Regions from separate parts of the Streptomyces sp. NPDC018031 genome, predicted to be linked through region 3. Evidence: riboswitches for the same ligand, from Rfam matches in the RefSeq annotation. Region 3 holds a riboswitch; each other region holds the start of a gene.

Region 1 (4,202 bases), on a different contig from region 3:
CGACCGCGGTCCCCGGCACCCGTTCGGCGATCAGCGTCCCGATGTGCGCCGGGAACACCCTGCTGGGCAACCTGATGCTGTGGCGGACCGCGCCCACCCGGCCCGCCTTCGAGAAGGGCGACCTGCACCTGCTGGAGGAGATCGCCGCCCGTGCCGCGCTGGCCCTGGACAACGTGCGCCGCTACACCCGCGAGCATCTGGCGGCGGTGAGCCTGCAGCGGTCCCTGCTGCCGCCGGCCACGGCGGACACCGCCGCGGTCAGGACCGCCAGCGTCTACCTGCCGGCCGATCCGATCGGCGGGGTCAGCGGGGACTGGTACGACGTCATCCCGCTTTCCTCGGCGCGCGTCGCCCTGGTGGTCGGGGACGTGGTGGGGCACGGGCTGCGGGCGACCGCCTCGATGGCCCGGCTGCGCACCGCCGTGCGGACCCTCGCCGACCTCGATCCGGACCCGGACGAACTGCTCACCCATCTGGACGACCTGGTGCTGCAACTGCCGCTGGGCGCGCCGGAACCGGCGGGGGCCCAGCAGCCCGTGGGCGCGGAGCAGCCCGGCGTGCCGACCCTGCCCGGCCCCGGCCTGTCGGGCGACTCCTCCGCCCAGAGCGGACCGGACACCTTCGCCGCCACCTGCCTGTACGCGGTGTACGACCCGGTGAGCGGCCGCTGTTCGATGGCGAGTGCCGGGCACCCGCCGCCGGCCGTGGTGGACGCCGACGGCACGGTGACCTTCGTGGCCATGAACCCCGGCCCGCCGCTGGGGGTGGGCGGGCTGCCGTTCGAGAAGTCGGTGATCGACGTCACGCCGGGCGGTGTGCTGGCGCTGTACACCGACGGCCTGATCGAGCGGGGCGAGGGCGACGTCGACGAGGGCATGGAGCAACTGCAGAAGCGGCTGGTGCAGACGGACGCGCTGCACCGGCCGCTGCACGACGTGGCCCGGGAGATCGTGGCCGGGCTGCCGCCCACCCGCCTGCCGGACGATGTGACGCTGCTGGTGGCCCGGACGCGGCGGGTGCCGGAACGGGACACGGCGACCTGGGCGCTGGAGGCCGACCCGGCCGTGGTGGCCCGTGCCCGGGAGCTGGTGATGCGACAGCTGACCGCCTGGGAACTGGACCTGCTGTCGTTCACCACCGAGCTGGTCGTCAGTGAGCTGGTCACCAACGCGATCCGGCACGCGGGCGGCCCGATCGAACTGCGGATGATCCGGACCGACGTGCTGACCTGCGAGGTGTCCGACCCCAGCAGTACCCAGCCGAGGATGCGCCGGGCCCGGGACACCGACGAGGGCGGTCGCGGTCTGTACCTGGTCGCCCAGCTCACCACCCGATGGGGCAGCCGCTACACCCGCGGGGGCAAGACCATCTGGGCCGAACAGGCGCTGCCGCCGATGCTGTGAGGGCCCCGGCGCCGGGTCCGGCGGCCGGCTGGGCACCGCCCCGGGCCGCCGGTGCGGCGGTTGTGCGCTGCTTGCCATGGCTTGTCGTGAGCACGTATGGGGCACTAAGGTCACAGGGCCTTGGTGCACGGGAAACCGGTGTGGAACCGGTGCGGCCCTCGCCACTGTGATCGGGAAGTCCGGCTCCATCCCCGCGGGGAAGCCACTGGGACGGCGTGGAAGTACCGCGGCGCCCGGGAAGGCGGAGTTCGGGCGGCATCACCCGTCAGCCAGGAGACCGGCCAGGGTGTGTCGTCCATCCACGAGGTGCTGGAGAGGTCTCCCTTCTCATGCATATAGCCGAGGGCTATCTGCCCCCTGTGCACGCCGCCGCCTGGGCCGCGGCTTCCGCTCCGTTCGTCTTCCACGGGGTGCGCGCGCTGACCCGCGAGGTCAAGACGCACCCCGAGAGCACACTGCTGGTCGGCGCCTCGGGCGCCTTCACCTTCGTCCTGTCCGCCCTCAAGATCCCTTCGGTGACGGGGAGCTGTTCGCACCCCACCGGCACCGGGCTCGGCGCCATCCTGTTCCGGCCGCCCGTCATGGCCGTGCTGGGCACCATCACGCTGCTGTTCCAGGCCCTGCTGCTGGCCCACGGCGGACTGACCACGCTGGGCGCCAACGCCTTCTCCATGGCCATCGTCGGCCCGTGGGCGGGATACGGCCTGTACCGGCTGCTGCGCCGGTTCGGCGCGCCGCTGATGGTCTGTGTGTTCTTCGGCGCGTTCGCCGCCGACCTGAGCACCTACTGCGTCACCAGCGTGCAGCTGGCCCTGGCGTTCCCGGACCCGAGCAGCGGATTCGCCGGCGCGCTGGCCAAGTTCGGCGGCATCTTCGCGGTCACCCAGATTCCGCTGGCGGTCAGCGAGGGGCTGCTGACGGTGCTGGTGATGCGGCTGCTGACGCAGTCGAGCAAGGGCGAGCTGGCCCGGCTGGGCGTGCTGCCGGGCGAGCGGTCCGGCGACGCGAGCGGCACGACCGGCACGAAGGGCGCGGTGGCCTGACATGAGCCGTAACGCGAAGATCAACGCACTGATCCTGGCGGTGGTCGCGCTGCTCGCCGTGCTGCCGGTCGTCCTGGGGCTCGGCGACGACAAGGAGGAGCCGTTCGCCGGGGCCGACGCCCAGGCGGAGACGGCGATCACCGAGAACAAGCCGGACTACGAGCCGTGGTTCAGTCCGCTGTACGAACCCCCGTCCGGAGAGATCGAGTCGGCGCTGTTCGCGCTGCAGGCCGCGCTGGGGGCCGGGGTGCTGGCGTACTACTTCGGGCTCCGCAAGGGGCGCCGCCAGGGCGAGGCCCGCGCCGCCGCGGCGGCCGCCGCCGCAGACCTGCCGCCGGCACCCGACGCGGGCGCGCCGGAAGAGCCGGCACGGCCCTCGGGCACCGCCGCCGACCGGTCCGCCTGACCCGGTGCTGCCCATCGACGCGGCGGCGCACAGCAGTCGCTGGCGCCACCGCCATCCACTGGAGAAGGCCCTGCTGGGTCTCGGCCTGACGGTGACCGCGGTCTGTCTGCCGCCCTGGCCGGGCGCGCCACTGGTGGCCGCCGCCACGCTGGCACTGCTCCTCGGCCCGGCGGGGGTCGCCGGACGGCAGCTGTGGCGGGCCTTCCGGATACCGCTCGGATTCTGCGTCACCGGGGCGCTGCCGCTGCTGGTGCAGGTGGGCGGTCCGCACGGGCCGCTCTCCCTGGCGCCGGGCGGCCCGGAGCAGGCCGGACAGCTGCTGCTGCGGACTTCCGCGGCCTCCTTGGGGGTGCTGCTGTTCGCCTTCACCACACCGGTCTCCGACGTGTTCCCCCGTCTGGTGCGGGCCGGCGTGCCGGCGGCCGTGGTCGACGTCGCGCTGGTGATGTACCGGATCAGCTTCCTGCTCCTGGACACGCTGTCCCGGGTCCGCCAGGCGCAGGCCGCCCGGCTGGGCCACACCAGCCGGGCGGCGGCGTGGCGGTCGGTGGCCGGGCTGGGCGCGATCGCGTTCGTCCGGGCCTTCGACCGGGCCGGCCGGCTGCAGGCCGGGCTCGCCGGCCGCGGCTACGACGGCACGCTGCGGGTCCTGCTGCCCCCGGCGACCGTGTCGAGGCGCTTCGTCGGCGCCACCGCGGCCCTGCTGACGGGCCTGGTCGTCCTCACCCTCGTACTCGAAAGGCTCGTCCCATGACCCCGTCGTCCCCGCCACCGGTCGTGGAGCTCGTCGACGCCGGATACGCCTACGAGGACGGTCCCCCGGTGCTGCGCGGGGTGTGCTTCGCCGTCAGCGAAGGGCGTTCGGTGGCGTTGCTCGGCCGCAACGGCAGCGGCAAGACCACCTTGATGCGGCTGCTCAGCGGCGGGCTGCGGTGCGCCTGGGGCGAACTGCGGCTGGACGGCGAGCGGGTGGGCCACGACCGCAAGGCGCTGACCCGGCTGCGCACCGCCGTCCAGCTGGTCGTCCAGGACCCCGACGACCAGCTGTTCGCCGCCTCGGTCGGCCAGGACGTGTCCTTCGGCCCGATGAACCTGGGGCTGCCGCCGGAGGAGGTGCGCGACCGGGTCGCCGAGGCCCTGGAGGCGCTGGACATCACGGCGCTGCACGACCGGCCCACCCATCTGCTCTCCTACGGGCAGCGCAAGCGCGCGGCCATCGCCGGGGCGGTGGCCATGCGTCCGCGGGTGCTGATCCTGGACGAGCCGACGGCCGGGCTGGACCCGCACGGGCAGGAGCGGCTGCTCGAAGTGCTGGGCCGGCTGCGGGAGACGGGCACCACGGTGCTGATG
Region 2 (4,202 bases), on a different contig from region 3:
AACCCGTCGTCCTCGCCGAAGCCGTAGTTCCAGCCGGCGAAGACCAGGTCGGCCCGGGCGTCCAGCACCATCTCCTTGTTGATCTCCTTCTTCGACAGCCACCGGACCTTGTCGTAGCCGTCCTTCCAGGGCACCCCGGCCAGGTCGCCCTTGTCGTCGGGCGTCACGAACCCGGCCATCCGGTCCTCCAGACCGAGGGCGAACATGATCTCGGTGATGCCGACGTCGTTGGTGACCACGCGCCGCGGCATCTCCGCGTAGGTGGTCTCGACGCCGCAGTTCTCGACGGTGACCGGGTAGTGGCCGGACCGGTCGTGCTTCCCGGCGGTGGTCTCGTCGTCCTTGACCTCGGCCCCGCACCCGGCCAGGGCCAGGGCAGCGACGAGGAGCAGGGCGGGCGTGCGGGAACGGGCGTGCATGGGGACCTCACAGGGTGGGTGGGGGAGGTACGGGGAGGCACAGGGCGGGTGGGTGGGAGAGGCACAGCGCGGGTGGGCGGGGGAGACGCAGCGCGGGTGGGCGGGGGAGACGCAGCGCGGGTGGGTGGGGGAGGCACAGGGTGGGTGGGCGGGAGAGGCACAGCGCGGGTGGGCGGGAGAGACGCAGCGCGGGTGGGTGGGGGAGGCACAGGGCGGGTGGGCGGGAGAGACGCAGCGCGGGTGGGTGGGGGAGGCACAGCGCGGGTGGAGTGGGGCGGGGCGGGGTGGTGCGCGTCGGTCCCGGTCCCGGTCCCGGTCCCGGAACCCGGTCCCGGACCCGGTCCCGGGGGTGGGACCGGGGCCTCAGGGGGCGGTGGCCGGCAGCCGGTCGAAGAGGAGTTGCACCGCGCCGGTCTCCGGGTGCCGCACCCGGTGCGCGCGCACGCCGAAGACGTCGGCGAGCAGCTCCGGGGTGAGGACGTCGTGCGGGGTGCCGGAGGCGACGATCCGGCCGCCCGCGACGACGTACAGGCGGTCGCAGTGGACGGCGGCGAGGTTGAGGTCGTGGAGGGCGGCCAGCACGGTCAGCCCGGCGTCCCGCACCAGCGCCAGCACCTCCAGCTGCTGGGCGATGTCCAGGTGGTTGGTGGGCTCGTCCAGGACGAGGACGGCGGGCTGCTGGGCGAGCGCCCGGGCGATCAGCACCCGCTGCTTCTCGCCGCCGGAGAGGGTGTGGAAGTTCCGGTCGGCGAGGTGGGCGGCGCCGACCCGGGCCAGCGCCGCCGTGCACAGTTCCCGGTCGGTCGCGCTGGTGCGGCCGGCGGCGCTCTGGTGCGGCAGCCGGCCCATGGCGACCACTTCCGCGGCGGTGAAGCCGAACTCCCCGGTGGATTCCTGGGGGAGTGCGGCCAGCCGCCGGGCGCCGTCCCGCGCGCTCAGGGTGCGCAGGTCCGTGCCGTCCAGCCGGATCGCGCCGGCGGTGGGGCGCAGGGCGCGGTAGACGCAGCGCAGCAGGGTGGACTTGCCGCTGCCGTTGGGGCCGACGAGGCCGACCAGCGCCCCGCTGTCCGCCCGCAGGGTGAGGTCGTCCACCAGCCGGGCCCCGGCGACGTCCACGGTCACGTTCTCGATGTCGAGCCGCATCAGGCACCTCCGAGGTGGTGGCCGCGGCGGCGCATCAGCAGCACGAAGCACGGCACGCCGATGACGGCGGTGATCACGCCGACCGGGAGTTCGACGGGTGCCAGCAGCACCCGGGACAGGATGTCGACCCAGACCAGCAGGACCGCGCCGAGCAGCGGGGCGACCGCCAGCACCCGGCGGTGGTCCGCGCCGACGAGCATCCGGGTGATGTGCGGGACCATCAGTCCGACGAACCCGATCGCCCCGCTGACCGCCACCACCGCGCCGGTGACGGCGGCGGTCACCACGAACAGTTCGGTGCGCAGCCGCCGGGCGTCCACGCCGAGCGCGGCGGCGGTCTCGTCGCCCATGGCGAGCGCGTTGAGCCGGCGGGCGGCCAGCGCCAGGTAGCCGAGTCCGGCGGCGACGGCGGCGGCCGCGATCGGTACCGAGGGCCAGCCCGCTCCGCTGAGGCTGCCCAGCAGCCACATCATCGCGGCACGGGCGGCCTCGCCGCGGTCGGCGCTGAACACCATCAGGGTGGTGATCGCCGAGAAGCCGTAGTACATGGCGGTGCCGGTGAGGACCAGGCGCAGCGGGGTGAGCCCCTGCGGGGTGCGGGCCGCGGCGTAGACCAGGGCCATGGCGGCGAGCGCGGAGACGAACGCGGAGGCCGACAGGGCCCAGATGCCGAGGCCGGTGAAGGCGCCGAAGAGCAGGACGGCGTTGGCGCCGACCGCGGCTCCGGAGGAGATGCCCAGGACGAAGGGGTCGGCGAGCGCGTTGCGGACCATCGCCTGCACCGCCACCCCCACCGCCGACAGCCCGGCGCCGACGACCGCGGCGAGCACGGCGCGCGGGAAGCGCAGTTCCCAGACGATGGTGTAGGCGGCGACCTCGTGCCGCTCGATGGCCGAGCCGGTGAGCCCGGCGCGCAGATAGCGCAGCACCTCGGGCCAGCCGATGCCGGCCGAGCCCAGGCCGGCCCCGCAGACCAGGGATATCAGCAGGGCGGCGCAGCCCGCGCCGACCAGCGGGGGGAGCGGCAGCCGCAGCGGTGCGCCGGGTGCGCGCGGGCCGGCGGTCTCGGTGTCGGGTGCGGTCCTGGTGGTGGCTGCCACGGGCGGGTCGCCTTCGCCTCGGGCCGTTTCGTACCTACGGGAAAGGGCGCCCGGGGCGGGCTGTGCGGGCACAGCGCCGGTGGCGGATCCCCTCGCAGTCCACGGCGAGTTGTCAGGAACGACCGCCGCCGCAGGTGATCTGGCTCGCGTCCCTCGCGGGACGCCCACAGTTGCGGGTCAGCGCCGGATTTCGACCGGACTTCCCCTGCGGGGCGGGTGGAGAAGGTGCTGCTGGAACCGGGTCTAGCGGAAGAACGCGATCCCGTCGTCCGGGAGGTCGCCGAGGTCCTTGGCCCAGGCCGCGACCTCTTCCGGGGTCACCGCCTTCTTCAGGTGCGCCGACATGTAGGGGCGGAGCGGCACCTCGGGGGTGGCCTTCTCGCCGACCCACATCAGGTCGCCCTTGACGTAGCCGTACAGTCGCTTGCCGCCGGAGTAGGGCCCGGAGGCGGCGGTGCGCGCGACCGCGTCGGTGACGACGTCGATCTGCGGCTTGCCCTCGGCCAGCTCGCCGTACCAGACCTCGACCACGCCCTGGTCGCGGACCATCACGATCTCGACCTTGCGGTCCTTGTCGATGCGCCAGTAGCCGGACTCGGACTCCAGCGGGCGGACCTTCTTGCCCTCGCTGTCGAGCACCCAGCTGCGGGAGACGTACTCCAGGAAGTCCCGGCCGTCATGGCTGAAGGTGACTTCCTGTCCGAAGTTGCACTTCTCCGAGCCGGGGAAGTCGGCGACGCCGGCGCCCGCCCAGTTCCCGAGGAGGAAGGCGAGGGGCACGAGGTCCGGGTGGAGGTCGGACGGGATCTCGATCATGGAATCAGGCGATCTGTGGAGAGGGGCGGGAGGGGAGTCAGCGCTGGCCCTGGTACAGCTTCTTCCAGGTCAGCCCGGCGAAAGCGACGACAGCGACGGCGACCAGGACCAGCAGGGTGGTGAAGACTGCCTCAAGCACGAGCGCGCTCCTCGGACGGAGTGAGGGTTTTACGGACCGTGGCCAAGTCTAGTGGGCGGTCCGCGCGCCGGTGCTGTGAGGTGCGCGGCAGGAGGCGGGCGCGCCGCGCACTACAGTGCCGACATGGCCAAGAAGCTGGTGATCAAGGTGACGGCGGGCGCCGACGCGCCCGAGCGGTGCTCGCAGGCGTTCACGGTGGCGGCGGTGGCCGCGGCCAGCGGGGTCGAGGTCTCGCTGTGGCTGACCGGGGAGTCCACCTGGTTCGCGCTGCCGGGGCGGGCGGCGGAGTTCGAGCTGCCGCACGCGGCCCCGCTGCCGGAGCTGCTCGACGGCATCCTGGCGGGCGGCACCGTCACGGTGTGCACGCAGTGCGCGGCGCGCCGCGGGATCGAGGAGAAGGATCTGATCGAGGGCGCCCGGATCGCCGGGGCGCAGGTCTTCGTGAGCGAGATCATGCCGGACGGCGTGCAGGCCCTCGTCTACTGAGGGGGCGCCGCCGGCGGCCCGGACGGGCGTGGCACGGGCCGGCGGGCTCGGATGGCGGGGCGCCGGCCGGTGGGCCCCGGACGGGCGTGGCGCCGGCCG
Region 3 (4,202 bases):
CCGGCGACCGGCCCAGCGGTGGCTGAGCGCGCCGGCCGCCGGGCACGGGACCGGGGACTGCGGGCCGCGCTGTCCACACTGAGCGGCCCCCTGCGCTTCCTGCTGCTCAGCTCCTTCCTGATCCCGCTCGGCAGCTTCATGGTGCTGCCGTTCATGTCGGTCTTCCTCCACCAGCGGCTCGGGATGGGACTGGGCGCGGTCGGCGTGGTGCTGGCCGCGGCGTCCCTGGTCCAGTTCTCGGGCGGGATCGTCGGCGGTGCGCTCGCCGACCGGTGGGGTCTGCGGCGCACCATGGTCTGGGCGCTGGTGGTGCGCACCGCGGGGTTCGTGGCGTTCCTGCTGGCGCTGCGGTGGCCCCCGCTGGCCGTGGGCGCGCTGATCCTGACCTGCTGCGGCGCGGCGCTGTACCTGCCCGCCAACAAGGCGTACCTGGTCCACGGCGTGGCCGACGAGCGGCGGCCGGCGTTCCTGTCGGCGGGCAACGCGGCGCTCAACGCGGGCATGGCGGTGGGCCCGCTGATCGCCGGACCGTTCGTGCTGACGTCGCCCGGTCCGCTGTTCCTCGCCGTCGCGGCGCTGTTCGCGGTGGTCACGGCGGGCCATGCGCGGCTGCCGGAGCAGGGGGAGGAGCGCCCGCGCGGGAGCGGCACCGGCCAGGGACTGCTGACCGGGGTGGCCGTGCTGCCGTTCGCCGCCAACGCGCTGGCGTTCTACCTGTACTTCCACTTCCAGCACTACCTGGCGGTGTACGCCGTGGAGCGGGCCTCCAGCGCGTTCTACAGCGTCGTGCTGCTGACCTGCTTCGTGCTCGTCATCGTCGTCCAGCCGTTGGCCTCCGGCCTGATCCGGCGGATGAGCTACCCGGCGGCCCTGGTGACCGGGTTCGCGGGACTGGCCGCCGGCCTGGCGGTCCTGGGCTGCGGCAGCAGGGCGGCGCTGCTGGCCGGCGGAGCGCTGATCACCCTGGGCGACATCGTGCTGTTCCTCAAGAACGACCTGGAGGCCCTGCGGCTCAGCCCGCGCTCGGACGCCGTGGTCTTCGGCCAGCAGCGGCTCGCCGCCGGCCTGGGCGCCTGCGCCAGCGGTGTGCTGGGCGGGCAGCTGTACGACCTGGCCGAACGGGCCGGCGACACCGGCGGGTTCTGGCTGCTGGCCGCCGCGCAGTGCCTGCTGCTGCCCCCGCTCCTGCTCCTGCTGCGCCGCGGCGCGGCCGCCCCTGCTGTCCACCACGACGACACGGAAGGGACACCGATCCTTCGATGACACACACCGGCGGGTTCCAGGACGACGACTTCTGGACCGAGTTCTACGACTTCCTCTTCCCGGCACAGCGCTTCACCCAGGCGGAGGAACTGCTCGACAGCTCACCGCTGCTGTCGTTCCCGGACGGGGCGAGGGTGCTCGACCTGTGCTGCGGCGCGGGCGTGTTCACCGTCCCGCTGGCCCGCCGGGGCTTCGAGGTGACCGGCGTGGACCGCAGCCCGGCCATGCTGGACCGGGCGCGCAAGCTGTCCGCCGACGCCGGCGCGGCGGCCAGGTACGTGCGGTCCGACGTGCTGGAGTACAGCGAGCCCGGGGCCTTCGACGTGGTCCTCAACATGTTCACGTCCTTCGGCTACTTCGCGGACCCGGCCGACAACGCCCGGGTCCTGAGCACCATGCACGGCTGTCTGGCGCCGGGCGGCACGCTGCTCCTGGACCTGGCGGGCAAGGAGCTGCTGGCGCGCAAGGTCGTGCCCCCCAAGGTCGTCCGGCGCGGCGCGGACCTGCTGGTGCAGACCGACACGGTGCTGGACGACTGGGCGCGGCTGCGCAGCGACTGGGTGCTGGTGCGGGGGGACCGCGTGACGCGCGCCAGTCTGGTGTGGTTCGTCTACAGCGCCGTGGAGTTGCGGGAGATGGCCGAGCGGGCGGGGTTCCGGAACATCGAGATCTTCGGCGGGTTCGACGGCCGCCGCTACGACCAGGACGCCGAGCGGCTGATCCTCCGGGCGACCCGCGGGGAGTGAAACCACCGGGGGCGCGCGGTGTTTCACCGCGCGCTCTTTCGCCGTTCGTCCGGCGAATCGTAATATCACCCGGTCATCACCGCGACGGGAGATCAGGAAGCCGGTGCGATTCCGGCACGGTCCCGCCACTGTGACCGGGGAGTGCACCCCTTGGAGACGGCCACTGCGCGCGGCGCGGGAAGGCCCGGGGGAACGTCGATCCGGGAGTCAGGACACTGGCCTGTCGCGGGCCCGATCCGAGGAGCGCGGACTCCCCAGGAGGCTCTACGTGTACGACGGCACGACCCGTTCCCCTTCCCCCGCCCCGCCCGCACGGCGCCGCCGCGCGCCCCGCGCCGCGGCGCTCGCGCTCGCCCTGTCCGCGACCCTGTCGGCCGGCTGCGGCACCTCCGGCGACACCCGCGACGACCGCCCCGCCGCGTCGTCCGCGACGGGCTTCCCGGTCACCATCGACAACTGCGGGACCCGCACCACCTACGACAAGCCGCCGTCCCGGGTGGTCACCATCCACCAGCACCCGGCGGAACTGATGCTCGCCCTCGGGCTGAAGGACCGGATGGTGGGCACCGCCTTCCCGGACTCCGCCGTACTGCCCGAACTGCGCGAGGACTTCGAGGCCGTGCCCGAACTGGCCGAGAGGGAACCGTCCTTCGAGACCGTGCTGGAGGCCGAACCGGACTTCGTCTACGGCGGCTACGGCAGCGCGTTCGCCGAGAACGAGGGCCGCTCCCGCGCCGCGTTCGCCGACGTGGGCATCGACACCTACCTCAACCGCGAGTACTGCGGGCGGAAACAGGTGTCCATGAAGGACACCTACGACGAGATCCGCACCATCGGCAGGATCTTCGGTGTCCCGGAGCGGGCCGACCGGCTGGTCACCGACCTCCAGGCGCGCGTCCGCTCCGCCACCGACGCGGTCCGGGACGCGCCCGCGGTGCCCGTGTTCGTCTACGACAGCGGCGACAAGGCGGCGTTCACCGCCGGTGGCAAGAGCCTCGGCACGGAGATCATCCGGCTGGCCGGCGGACGGAACGTCTTCGCCGACCTGGACGAGGTCTTCGGCGAGGTGTCCTGGGAGCAGGTGGTCGCCCGGAACCCCGAGGTCATCGCCGTCTACGACTACGCGGGGGCCGGCAGCGCCGAGCGGAAGAAGGAGTTCCTGCTCGACCAGCCCGCACTCGCCGACGTCCCCGCGATCAAGAACAAGCGGTTCGTGGTGCTGCCGCTCACCGCCACCCTGGTCGGCGTCCGCCCGCCGCACGCGGTGCAGGACCTGGCCCGCGGACTGCACCCGCGGAGGTTCCGGTGACCGCCCCGCCGAAGTCCGTCCCCCGCACGGTGCCCCGGGCCCGGACCGCACCCGGCGCGGCCGGACCGCGCCGCTGGGGCCACCCGGTGACCCTCGGGGTCCTCGGCCTGCTGCTCCCGCTCTCCCTCACGGCGGGCATGGCCATCGGATCGGTGCACGTGCCGCCGGGCGAGGTGTGGGGCATCGTGACCCACGCACTGGGCGCCGGCTGGTCCGAGCCCACCTGGTCCCGGGCGCACGAGACGATCGTGTGGGAGGTCCGGGCGCCCCGCGTGCTGCTCGGCGCGATGACCGGGGCCGGGCTCGCGGTGGTGGGCACCGCCATGCAGGCGCTGGTACGCAACCCGCTCGCCGAGCCCTATCTGCTGGGGGTCTCCTCCGGCGCGTCCCTGGGCGCGGTCACGGTGATCGTCTACGGCCTGAGTGTGTTCGGCACCGCCTCGCTGTCGGCCGCCGCGTTCGCCGGGGCGCTGCTCACCCTGCTCGTGGTGTACACCACGGCCCGGGCGGGCGGCCGGATCACCCCGGTACGGCTGGTGCTGTCGGGCGTGGCGGTCGCCGCGGTGCTCACCGCGGTGATGGACCTGCTGCTGCTGACCAGCGACCGGGGCAACGAGGCCCGGGCGGTCCTCGCCTGGACCCTCGGAGGTCTCGGCGGAGTGCGCTGGGACACGCTCTGGCTGCCCGGGGCGGCGCTGCTGCTGGGCATCGGCGTGCTGCTGATCCAGGCCAGGTCGCTGAACCTGCTGCTGGCCGGTGAGGAGTCGGCCGCCACCATGGGGCTCGACGTGGCCCGGTTCCGGCTCCGGATGTTCGTCCTGCTCTCCCTGGTCACCGGGGTCCTGGTGGCGGCGGCCGGGCCCATCGGCTTCGTCGGCCTCATC
Region 4 (4,202 bases), on a different contig from region 3:
CGCCGGGGGAGAGCTTGGCGAGGTCGGCCACGTCGGAGTGGAGGTCGACCTCCTCCACGGTCCAGGTGTTCTTGATGGCGTTGCGGTAGTGCTCGTAGAAGGCCGGGTACCGCATCGGCCGCAGGGTGAGTTCGAAGCCCGGGTCGAGCAGGTTCTTCACCGCCGGGGCGGCGGCGCCGGAGGAGAGCGCCGTGCTGGTGGGGCTGTTGTCGGGCATTACTGGCAGGCCTCGCAGGACTCGGGGTTTTCCAGGGAGCAGGCGATCGCCTCGGCGTCGGGGGCGGCCTGCGGCACCGGGACGGTGGCCGCGGCGCCGGCCGCACGGGCCGACTGGGCGATCCGGGTCGCCGGACGCGACCGCAGGTAGTAGGTGGTCTTGATGCCCTGCTTCCAGGCGTACGCGTACATCGAGCTGAGCTTGCCGATGGTGGGCGAGGCCATGAACAGGTTGAGCGACTGGCTCTGGTCGAGGTACGGGGTGCGGGCGGCGGCCATGTCGATCAGCGCGCGCTGCGGGACCTCCCAGGCCGTGCGGTACAGGTCCCGCAGCTCCCGCGGCACCCAGGAGAAGTCCTGCACCGAGCCGTTGGACTCGCGCAGCGCCTCACGGGTCTGCGCGTCCCACACCCCGAGCCGCTTGAGGTCCTCCACCAGGTAGGAGTTGACCTGGAGGAACTCCCCGCTGAGCGTCTCGCGCTTGAAGAGGTTGGAGACCTGCGGCTCGATGCACTCGTAGACGCCCGCGATGGAGGCGATGGTCGCGGTCGGCGCGATGGCCAGCAGCAGCGAGTTGCGCATGCCGGTGACCGCCATCCGCTCGCGCAGCGCGGTCCACCGCTCCGGCCAGGTCACCTGGGCGCCGGCGTAGTGGTCGGGGTGGAGCACGCCGCGCGCGGTACGGGTGGCGGACCAGCCCGGGTGCGGGCCGTGCCGCTCGGCGAGGTCGCAGGACGCCTCGTACGCGGCGAGCATGATCCGCTCGGAGATCCGGGTGGACAGCGCCTTGGCCTCGGGGGAGTCGAAGGGCAGCCGCAGCCGGAAGAAGACGTCCTGCAGGCCCATCAGGCCCAGGCCCACCGGCCGCCAGCGCGAGTTGGAGGCGCCCGCCTGCTCGGTCGGGTAGAAGTTGATGTCCACCACGCGGTCGAGGAAGGTGACGGCGGTGCGGACGGTGGCGTCCAGCCGCTCCCAGTCCATGCCCGGGACGCCGTCCCCGGTGTCCGGGCCGAGATGCGCGGCGAGGTTGACCGAGCCCAGGTTGCACACCGCCGTCTCACCGTCGTCGGTGACCTCCAGGATCTCCGTGCAGAGGTTGGAGGAGTGCACCACCTTGCCCGGCTCGGCGGTCTGGTTGGCGGTGCGGTTGGCGGCGTCCTTGAAGGTCATCCAGCCGTTGCCGGTCTGCGCCAGGGTGCGCATCATCCGCGCGTACAGCACCCGGGCCGGGATGGTCCGCACCGCCTTGCCCGCCGCTTCGGCGCGCCGGTAGGCGGTGTCGAACTCCTCGCCCCACAGGTCGACCAGTTCCGGGACGTCGGACGGGGAGAACAGCGACCACTCGGCGTCCGCCTCCACCCGGCGCATGAACTCGTCCGGGATCCAGTGCGCGAGGTTGAGGTTGTGCGTGCGGCGGGCCTCCTCACCGGTGTTGTCGCGCAGCTCCAGGAACTCCTCGATGTCCGCGTGCCAGGTCTCCAGGTAGACGCAGGCCGCCCCCTTGCGACGACCGCCCTGGTTGACGGCGGCGACCGAGGCGTCCAGGGTGCGCAGGAACGGCACGATGCCGTTGGAGTGGCCGTTGGTGCCGCGGATCAGCGAACCCCGGGCCCGGATACGGGAGTAGGACAGGCCGATGCCGCCGGCGTGCTTCGACAGCCGGGCCACCTGGTGGTAGCGGTCGTAGATCGAGTCCAGCTCGTCCAGCGGCGAGTCCAGCAGGTAGCAGGACGACATCTGCGGGTGGCGGGTGCCGGAGTTGAACAGGGTGGGGGAGCTGGGCAGGTAGGACAGCGAGCTGGTCAGCCGGTACAGCTCGGACACCTCCGCCAGGGCCCGCTCCGAGAGGTTCTCGGCGAGGCCGCAGGCCACCCGCAGCAGGAAGTGCTGCGGGGTCTCGATCACCTGACGGGTCGTGGGGTGGCGCAGCAGGTAGCGGCTGTGCAGGGTGCGCAGGCCGAAGTAGCCGAAGCGGTCGTCGGCGCCGTCGGCCACGGTCTTGTCGACCAGGGTGTCGAGGCGGTCGGCGTGCGCCCGGACGAAGGCGAGGGTGGCGTCGGAGATCAGGCCCTCGCGGTGGCCGGTCTCGACCGAGGCGGAGAAGGACACCGCGCCCTGGCCGGCCGCCTCCTCCGCGATGGCGAGGGTGAGCAGCCGCGCGGCCAGCCGGGAGTACTCGGGTTCCTCGGAGATCATTCCGGCGGCGGCTTCGGTGGCGAGCGCCCGCAACTCCGCCTCGTCCGAACCCGGATGGCGGCCCCGCAGCGCGGCGGCCGCCACCTTCCCGGGGTCGGTGGCAGGCAGGTCGGCGGTGAGATCGGTCAGGGTGCGCAGCAGGGCGGTCCCCGGCGCGTCGGGCGCGGCCGTGGGGTCCTTGGGGTCCTGGGCTGCCGCTGAAACCGGATCGGCGGGCGCGATGGTCACGGAAGTGCTCTCCCTCGCTCGGCTGAGAGGGCCAGGAGGGCGGTGCGCGATGGGCGCCCACGGGCATGCCGAACCGATGACGGGGCACACCGTGCAGCGTCCACCGGCCCAACCCGCGAGGCCCGGACGTCTTCGAGGCCGTCGGCAGGTAACCGGACTTACGCGCACGCAAAAACACACACGTACACCGTTGCGGGACAGTTCCGGATTCGCACCGGATTCCCCTGCGGCGACAGCGAGGATGAGCATACATCTTGTGTTGGCCGCCGCATGCGCCCCCACATGTTGTGTCAGCAGGTTTGAGCTTTCGCACGATTGTGCTATATCGCGGCGATGCGTGCTCGGCCGCCGCGGCGCACCCGAAGAGGCACGGCGCACGGCGCGGGGGCGGGCCCGCGGCACGGGGCGCGGCGCACGCCAAGGGGCGCGGCGAGCTCGCCGCGCCCCTTGGTCGTCACGCTACCGCCCGGCCGGGCGCAGGACGGCACCACGGCGCCGTCCGGGAGGCGTTCGGAGGTGTGAGACCGGGCACGGCCTCCCCACCGCCCGGCGTACGGGCCGGCGCCCGCGGCGCCGGCCCCGGTTCAGTGCCCGCCCGGCGCACCCGCGGTCGCCGGCGGCAGTTCGGCCTTCACGCCGGCGTCGCCGATGTCGGCCGTGTAGTCCGACGGGGAGGTCTCGTCGATCCCGTCGGGCGCCTTCATCGCCCGCAGCAGCACCGTCAGCGCGACCGTCACCAGGACGTTGAGCACGAAGGCGGTCAGGCCGATGTAGCCGATCTCACCGATGCCCGGAATCTCCTTCTGGCTGCCGCCGAAGTGCTTCTGGGTCGGGCTGGCCACGCCGTACGCGGCCACCGTGCCGTAGATCATGCCGACCGCCCAGCCGGCGATGAGCGCCCAGCGGTGGAACCACCGGGTGAACAGCCCGCCGACCAGCGCCGGGAAGGTCTGCAGGATCCAGATGCCGCCCAGCAGCTGGAAGTTGATCGCCACCGTCTTGTCCATGCCCAGGACGAAGATCAGGGCACCCACCTTGACCAGCAGCGAGACCAGCTTGGAGACCTTCGTCTCCTGCTCCGGCGTGGCGTCCGGCTTGAGGAAGTCCTTGTAGATGTTGCGGGTGAACAGGTTCGCCGCGGCGATGGACATGATCGCCGCCGGGACCAGCGCGCCGATGCCGATCGCGGCGAACGCCACGCCCGCGAACCAGGCCGGGAACATGTCCTCGAACAGCTGCGGGATGGCGAGCTGCCCGTTGTCCACCTTCACGCCGGCCGCGATCGCCATGAAGCCCAGCAGCGCCAGCAGCCCGAGCACCAGCGAGTACAGCGGCAGGATCGTGGTGTTGCGGCGGATCACCTCGCGGCTGCGGCTGGAGAGCGTCGCGGTGATCGAGTGCGGGTACATGAACAGCGCCAGCGCCGAGCCGACCGCGAGCGTGGCGTACGCCCACTGGGACGCCTCCGCCGGTGCCAGCGACCCGCGCGGCTTCCCGGTCGCCTCGTTGGTCTGCCCGAACGCCTCCCCGGCCTTGGCGAAGATGGCGTCGAAGCCGCCCAG

The links. Region 3 has a riboswitch for cobalamin ahead of ACH4B3_RS23155 (ABC transporter substrate-binding protein). Riboswitches for the same ligand answer to the same signal wherever they lie in the genome.
Region 1: another riboswitch for cobalamin. It lies ahead of ACH4B3_RS30765 (energy-coupling factor ABC transporter permease); the one in region 3 lies ahead of ACH4B3_RS23155 (ABC transporter substrate-binding protein).
Region 2: another riboswitch for cobalamin. It lies ahead of ACH4B3_RS06135 (FecCD family ABC transporter permease); the one in region 3 lies ahead of ACH4B3_RS23155 (ABC transporter substrate-binding protein).
Region 4: another riboswitch for cobalamin. It lies ahead of ACH4B3_RS02200 (ribonucleoside-diphosphate reductase subunit alpha); the one in region 3 lies ahead of ACH4B3_RS23155 (ABC transporter substrate-binding protein).

The regions. Positions count from the first base shown of each region.
Region 1 covers NZ_JBIRFT010000022.1:31,629-35,830, forward strand. The annotation lists gene ACH4B3_RS30760 (SpoIIE family protein phosphatase) at 1-1,403, shown strand, start outside; cobalamin riboswitch at 1,508-1,704, shown strand; gene ACH4B3_RS30765 (energy-coupling factor ABC transporter permease) at 1,733-2,446, shown strand; gene ACH4B3_RS30770 (energy-coupling factor ABC transporter substrate-binding protein) at 2,448-2,852, shown strand; gene cbiQ (cobalt ECF transporter T component CbiQ) at 2,857-3,606, shown strand; gene ACH4B3_RS30780 (energy-coupling factor ABC transporter ATP-binding protein) at 3,603-4,202, shown strand, end outside.
Region 2 covers NZ_JBIRFT010000001.1:1,432,099-1,436,300, reverse strand. The annotation lists gene ACH4B3_RS06145 (ABC transporter substrate-binding protein) at 1-419, opposite strand, end outside; gene ACH4B3_RS06140 (ABC transporter ATP-binding protein) at 783-1,562, opposite strand; gene ACH4B3_RS06135 (FecCD family ABC transporter permease) at 1,562-2,596, opposite strand; cobalamin riboswitch at 2,774-2,913, opposite strand; gene ACH4B3_RS06130 (FABP family protein) at 2,906-3,478, opposite strand; gene ACH4B3_RS06125 (DsrE family protein) at 3,741-4,103, shown strand.
Region 3 covers NZ_JBIRFT010000011.1:81,364-85,565, forward strand. The annotation lists gene ACH4B3_RS23140 (ATP-grasp domain-containing protein) at 1-26, shown strand, start outside; gene ACH4B3_RS23145 (MFS transporter) at 19-1,263, shown strand; gene ACH4B3_RS23150 (class I SAM-dependent methyltransferase) at 1,260-2,009, shown strand; cobalamin riboswitch at 2,063-2,248, shown strand; gene ACH4B3_RS23155 (ABC transporter substrate-binding protein) at 2,278-3,318, shown strand; gene ACH4B3_RS23160 (FecCD family ABC transporter permease) at 3,348-4,202, shown strand, end outside.
Region 4 covers NZ_JBIRFT010000001.1:517,849-522,050, reverse strand. The annotation lists gene ACH4B3_RS02205 (ribonucleotide-diphosphate reductase subunit beta) at 1-217, opposite strand, end outside; gene ACH4B3_RS02200 (ribonucleoside-diphosphate reductase subunit alpha) at 217-2,640, opposite strand; cobalamin riboswitch at 2,766-2,923, opposite strand; gene mctP (monocarboxylate uptake permease MctP) at 3,225-4,202, opposite strand, start outside.